3 regions of the Neorhizobium sp. DAR64862/K0K3 genome follow, and region 3 is predicted to be linked to each of the others. Evidence: predicted binding sites of a transcription regulator. Region 3 holds the regulator's gene; each other region holds the start of a gene.
What was found. The regulator PhoB, encoded in region 3, activates phosphate uptake and scavenging genes when phosphate is short. The targets are predictions, from matches to a motif close to TGTCATNNANCTGTCAT.

Region 1: ACQY1L_RS03980 (DUF1045 domain-containing protein) is a predicted target of PhoB. The motif match lies at 1,497-1,513, and genes of this name have one in related genera.
Region 2: ACQY1L_RS15155 (NAD-glutamate dehydrogenase) is a predicted target of PhoB. The motif match lies at 1,576-1,592, and genes of this name have one in related genera.

Annotation. Positions count from the first base shown of each region.
Region 1 covers NZ_CP191449.1:787,751-790,019, reverse strand. The annotation lists gene puuE (allantoinase PuuE) at 1-643, opposite strand, end outside; gene ACQY1L_RS03980 (DUF1045 domain-containing protein) at 715-1,422, opposite strand; gene ACQY1L_RS03975 (NAD(P)/FAD-dependent oxidoreductase) at 1,535-2,269, opposite strand, start outside.
Region 2 covers NZ_CP191449.1:3,128,033-3,130,301, forward strand. The annotation lists gene ACQY1L_RS15155 (NAD-glutamate dehydrogenase) at 1-1,479, opposite strand, end outside; gene pdxY (pyridoxal kinase PdxY) at 1,656-2,269, shown strand, end outside.
Region 3 covers NZ_CP191449.1:2,659,587-2,661,855, reverse strand. The annotation lists gene phoU (phosphate signaling complex protein PhoU) at 1-577, shown strand, start outside; gene phoB (phosphate regulon transcriptional regulator PhoB) at 703-1,386, shown strand; gene ACQY1L_RS12855 (DMT family transporter) at 1,368-2,269, opposite strand, start outside.

The sequences.
Region 1 (2,269 bases), 1.6 Mb from region 3:
GCGTATAGGGGATGATCAGGAACGGCTTGCCATCCAACCCGGGAACCCAATAGGGCAGATCGTCGGCGTAGCTGTCGGACGAATAGAGGAAACCGCCCTCTTCCATGACGAGCTTCAGCGTGTTGTCGGATGGCTTGCCCTGATACATGCCGTAAGGACGCTCGCCGGTAAGCTCCGTATGCAGGCGCACCGCCTCAAGGATGTGTTCGCGTTCCCGCGCTTCGTCGAAATCCTTGTATTCCAGCCAGCGGTAACCGTGGCTGGCGATCTCCCAACCGGCTTCCTTCATGGCTGAGACAGCTTCGGGATTGCGGGCCATGGCAAGCGTCACGCCGTAGACGGTGGTCTGGACCTTGAGTTCGGTAAACAGCCGGTGCAGCCGCCAGAAACCGGCGCGCGAACCGTATTCGTAGATCGATTCCATGTTGAGATTGCGCTGGCCCGGCCAGGCGGCGGCGCCGACGATCTCTGACAACAGGTTTTCTGACGCCGGATCATCGTCGAGGATCGAGCTTTCGCCGCCCTCCTCGTAGTTGATCACGAACTGCACGGCGATATTGGCGCCGCCGGGCCATTTCGGATCGGGCGTGTGGCGGCCATAGCCGACGAGATCGCGGGGGTAGTCTTTCATGGTTATGGGCATGGTCCACCTCGATTATCTCTTGTGGAAGGTAGCCCAGCCTTTCCGCCGATGTCGAGACGGAACGTGATCGCTCAGGCGATCTTGCGGGCGGAAACGCGCCCCATCGGATGCAGCGAATGGACATGGAACGGCGCACCCGGCTCATTCTCGACGAACAGCGCGATGTTGGCGATTTCCAATGGACGCAGCAGATACGGGTTGAAATGGGCGCGCAAGGCCGTTTCGAAACGCGGCATCTCGGCCGGTGTCATCGGGCCCGTCAGCGTCATGTGAAAACGGTATTCTTCCATCACGTAAGGGTTGCCCCAGCGATAGAGATTGGAAAACTGCGGCGTCGAGAGATCGCCGGGATCGGCGCGTTCGAGTTCGCCTTCCGAGAGCGGCGCCCGAAACGCATCGAATTCCTGCACGACGGCGCAGGCGAGAAACCGCATTCGCTCGCAGGGAAGCGCCGGCACAAGCCCGAAATAATTGCCGAGCCGGGCCACTTCGAGAGGCGGCAGTTCGAACGGATCATGCGCGCCGGCAAAGCGCATCAGGTGGCGCAGCAGCATCTGTTCGGTGATCTCAGGCGCCAGCCGGAACGGCGCCTTCAGCGTGGCGTGAAAACCGCAGCGGCGCGGCAGCGCGGTATGATAGGCGATCTCATGCAAACCAAGGTTGCAGATCTCGGGCGGCTCCATCGCCTCGCCGGAATAGGCACTGCGGCCGAGCCATTGCGCCGCGGCAAGCGTCAGCGGATCATGCGCAGGTGGCGTAAAATAGAGTGCGTAGCGCATGCGTCACCTTTTCTGCCCCTGTTCGTTTATTCACGCATGCTCATCAATCCCACGAATTGGGTTACGCGATTTGCGTGACAGATTAAAGACGAGAAAGGGCCGAAACGCGCGTTTAACGCGTAGCAACCGCAAGATGATCCGAAAGTATAAAACTCTCGGGAAGAGAGTGCTCTTGGCCGATGACGAAACCGAGCGCAGCATCTGCAAGCCTGTGGGCGAGCCCGAAGCTGACCTTGAAGCCGCCGGTCAGCGCAATGACCCGCGGATGGTCGGGATGCGGACCGACCATCGGCTCCCGACCGATCGCCTTTGGCCGTAGCCCGGCCCACCGCTCCACGACTTCCGCATCGGAAATTGCCGGCACGAGCGCGCGGGCGCGGGCCACGAGATCGTCGAGCTTGGCATCGGTGGCAAACGGCGCGTCGAATTCCTCCTCGCTGGTGCTGCCGACCGCAACGTGGCCATCGTCATGGGCGATGACATAGAGGCCGTTGAGGAAGAGGATCGGCAGCGACGGATCGATATCGGCCTTCAACAGCGCCGCCTGCCCCTTCACCGGCTGTCCCAGCGGAACCGAGATGGATGGAGACAGGGGACCAAGCAGCGGAAACGACTGCGGACCGGCCGCAATCATGCAATGGCCAAAACCGATCGAGCGCCCATCGGCAAATTCGACGCGGTTTGCCACCGGGTCGATCCGCTCCGCCGGCAGTCCTTCGATCACGCTGACATGCCGGGCGTTGCCAAGGACGGCGGCGAGCGCTGCCATGAGATGGCGGGGGGAAACGCGGGCGGCAAACGTGTCGTGCACGATGCCGGCTTCGGTAAAGGCCGGATCCGGCCAACC
Region 2 (2,269 bases), 470 kb from region 3:
CAACGCGAACCTGTCCTCCCAAGGCGTGGCGATGAGGCGCACGGCCTCCTCAAGCTTTGCCTGCGCGACACGCGGCGTCTTGCCGCCGCTGCGGCCGATGATCATGTGGACACGGGCGACGCGGGCTTCCGGGAAGGCCGGGTAATAGGCCGAGACGTGGCCGTCGAAGATCTCGCAGAGATATGCGCCGACCTTTTCGCGGACGATCGAATTATAATCCTCGCGCGGCACGTAGACGATGACCGAAACGAAACGGTCGAAATGGTCGATACGCGGCAGCACGCGCACGCGCGGCCTCTCGCTCAGCTCCATGATCTGTTCGCAGAAGCTCGAGAGCACGTCGAGATCGATCTGGAAGAGATCGTCGCGCGGGTAGGATTCCAGCGTGTTTTCGAGCATGCGGCCCGAATGGCTTTCCGGATCGAACCCGAAATTCTTTTCAATACGGGCGATCTTTGCGCGCAGCAGCGGCACGTCGCGGACGGACTGGGTATAGGCAGTGGAGGTGAACAGGCCGACGATGCGCAGTTCGCCGACCACATTGCCCTTCTCATCGAAGCGCTTCACCCCGACGTAATCCATATAGGCGCGACGGTGCACGACGGATTTGACGTTGGCCTTGGCGACGATGAGGAAATCCGGGCCGTCGAGAAATTCGAGGATCTCGGGCGTGGTCGTGACCTGATCCTTGCCCTGTCGCAGCACGAGCACATCCGGATCGGACAGGATGCCGAGGCCCCTGCCCTTGCCGCGCTCCACCTTGGCATCGGCGCCCTTGCCCGAATAGGTGTATTCGCGCATTCCGAGGAAGGTGAAATTGTCGTTCCTGAGCCAGTCGAGAAAAGCATACGCCTCGTCGGCATCGGCCTTCTTGCCTTTTTTAGCGTTGACGAGTTGGGCCTGGGCGTCTTTGAGAACGCCGAGCATCGCGGACCAGCCGGTGATGGCCTGGTGCACCTGGTTAAGAACAAAGCGGATTCGCTCGACCAGCCCTTCGGCTTGCTCGTCGTTGAGCTGGGGCACATGGATCTGGATCAGGCTGACATGATGGGCCGGGTCGCCGGGTCGCTCGCTCGAGTGAAGCGTCGGCTGCTTGCCCGGTTCGATGACCAGGATCGGATGGACGGCCATCGTGAGGTCGCGATAGGCCGTCGTCACTTCACCCATGACCGAATCGAACAGAAACGGCATGTTGCGATCAATCACCGTAATGATCGAAACCGGCATTCCATCGGGCTCGACACCATCAAGGGTTTCGATTGTGATGTCGGCCTTGATTCGCGTCCAGGCTTTCAGCCGTCTTGCGGCATGTCCCGCGCACAGGGCGAGCATTTCTGGCGTGTAGTTTTCGAGATCGTCACTGCTGGCGCGGCTGAAGATCAGGAAGGGATCGAGATGGTCCTCCATGCCGGAAGCGGCCGCAATCCTGCCAGCCTTCTCGATCTGCTTGTCCCGCTTCGGGTTTTGCCGGCCTGCCATCTGTCTCTCCCTAAATTTTTTCTCAACGTGCGATAAAACGCAGCCAATGTCATTATGCTTTGCCGCGGTGTCTCACGGGTGCTTGCGGCTGGAATTTGTCATAGGCGTGTCACGTCTTGTTGACATGCCGACACAGAGATCCGATCAACGGTTCGATAACGTCGAAAGCAAGCATCATGCAGGGTAATTCAGGCGCGGTCATCGTCATTTCCAGCCATGTGATCCGTGGCTCGGTCGGTAACCGGGCCGCCGTCTTCGCGCTCGAGACCCTGGGATATCCCGTCTGGGCCATGCCGACCGTCGTGCTGCCCTGGCATCCAGGGCACGGTCCTTCGACGCGCCTGACGTTTCCCGAATCGGATTTCGACAAGGCTATAGACGATCTCATCCGGGCGCCATGGCTCGGCGAAGTGAAGGCGGTGCTGACCGGGTATTTCGGAAATGCCGCGCAGCCGCGCGCCGTGGCACGACTGATCGAGGCGCTGCGGAAAAACAACCCGGACCTTATCTATGTCTGCGATCCCGTGATGGGCGATCTCGGCGGGCTCTATATCCCGCAGCCGACAGCCGAAGCGATCCGCGACGAGCTTCTGCCGCTTGCCACCATCGCCACGCCGAACCGATACGAGCTTGCCTGGCTCTCGGGTGCACCGCTCGATGACAACAATGCGATCATGGAGGCGGCAATCGCGCTCGGGCCGCCGCGGATGCTGGTGACCTCGGCGGTGCCGATGATGACCGGCAGTACCGGCAATCTCTATCTCACCGGCAATCATGCGCTGCTGGCTGA
Region 3 (2,269 bases):
GGCCCAGAAGGTCATCTCGGACGACGTCATTCTCGACCACGCCGAGCGCGATATCCAGGACAAGGCGATCGTCACCATCGCCAAGCGCCAGCCGATGGCAGCCGATCTTCGCGAGATCATCGGCACGCTGCGCATTGCAGCTGACCTGGAACGCGTCGGCGACCTTGGTAAGAACACCGCCAAGCGCGTGCTCGCCGTGCAGGGAACAGGCGTCCCGCGCAAGCTCGCCCGTGGTCTGGAGCATCTTTCCGAACTGGCGCTGGTGCAGCTCAAGGACGTTCTTGATGTCTTCGCCAACCGCTCCGCGGAAAAAGCCGAAATCATCCGCCAGCGCGATGAAGAGATTGACGCGATGTACACCTCGCTGTTCCGCGAACTCCTCACCTACATGATGGAGGATCCGCGCAACATCACCACCTGCACCCATCTCCTGTTCTGCGCCAAGAACATCGAGCGCATCGGCGACCACGCGACCAATATCGCCGAGACCATCTACTACATCGCAACCGGCGCACAGCCGGAGGGCGAACGTCCGAAGGACGATACGTCCAACATGCTCGGCTCCGCCGGGACATGATGCAGCTCTCCCGAAATCGCCTGCCGGTTTCGGGACGATAACTGCCAAAACCAATGACCTGAAGCAGCGCGAGCGGATCTGGCGGATCTAAGTGCAGTTCGGGACGAGTGACGGAGCAAGTCGGAATGCAGCCGAAGATCGCAGTCGTGGAAGACGAAGAGGCCCTCAGCGTCCTCCTTCGGTATAACCTGGAGGCCGAGGGTTACGAGGTCGATACCGTGCTTCGCGGTGACGAAGCGGAAATCAGGCTTCAGGAGCGCGTTCCGGATCTTCTCATTCTCGACTGGATGCTGCCGGGCGTTTCAGGCATCGAACTGTGCCGTCGCCTGCGCATGCGGCCGGAGACGGAACGCCTGCCGATCATCATGCTGACGGCGCGCGGCGAAGAAAGCGAGCGCGTTCGTGGGCTTGCCACGGGCGCCGACGACTATGTGGTCAAGCCGTTTTCGACACCGGAGCTGATGGCCCGCGTCAAGGCGATGCTGCGTCGTGCCCGACCCGAAGTGCTGTCGAGCGTCCTCAAATGCGGCGACATCGAACTCGACCGCGAAACCCACCGCGTTCACCGCAAGAGCCGCGAAGTTCGCCTCGGGCCGACAGAGTTTAGACTTCTAGAATTCCTGATGGCGTCGCCCAGCCGCGTCTTTTCGCGCTCGCAGTTGCTCGACGGCGTCTGGGGCCATGACATCTATGTCGACGAACGCACCGTCGACGTGCATGTGGGGCGCCTGCGGAAGGCACTCAACTTCTCCAACATGCAGGACGTCATCCGCACGGTCCGCGGTGCCGGCTACTCGATGGAAGCCTGAGCACCGCGTCTCCTAGCCGGCAGCGTCATGGCAATGACACCGGTCACGACGCAGGCGAGACCGAGCCAGGCTGTCGAGGCAAGCGTTTCGCCGAGAAACACGACGCCGATGCCAACGCCGATCGGCACCCGCAGATAGGCCTGCGCCGTCGTGCCGACGGAGCCCAGCGTCCGCACCAGCCGGAAATAGATGACGAAGGCGAGCGCCGTCGAAAATACCGCGAGCGCCAACAGGGCGAGCATCGAATCGGTGCTGGGCGTCAGCGTCCAGGGCCGGTCGACCACGAGGCTCACGGGAATGAGGATGGCCGCCCCTGCGATCAGCGATCCCGCGGCGGGCATCATCGGGTCCAATCCCTTAAAATTCTTGCCGAAGATGGCAGCCGCCGCATAGCAGATCGTCGCCGCCACGATGGCGAGTTGAGCCCAGAGGTTCTCGCCCGACCCGGCAAGCGCCTCCATGCCGACGATCAGGCATATGCCGACAATGCCTGCGGCAACTCCAAACAGCTTGGCCGCAGAGACGCTTTCATGGCGCGTGATCAGCGCCGTCAGCAGAAACGCGAAGATCGGCGTCGTGGAACTCAAAATGGTGGCAAGGCCCGCATCGGTCGTCTGTTCGGCCCAGGCAATCAGGGTGAAGGGGACAGCGCTGTTGAGGCCGGCCTGAACCGTGAAGAGCGTCCAGGTCTGCCGGTCGGTCGGCAGCTTCAATCCGCGAAGGCGAAGTGCCGCAGCGAGAATGAGACCGGCGACCAGTGTTCTGACGGCGATAAAGGTGACGGGCGAAATCGTCTCCACACCGACTTTGATCAGCGTGTAGGACGCGCCCCAAAGCGTCGCGAGCGTGAGGAGCAGCAACAGATCCGTTGCCATGCTTGTTT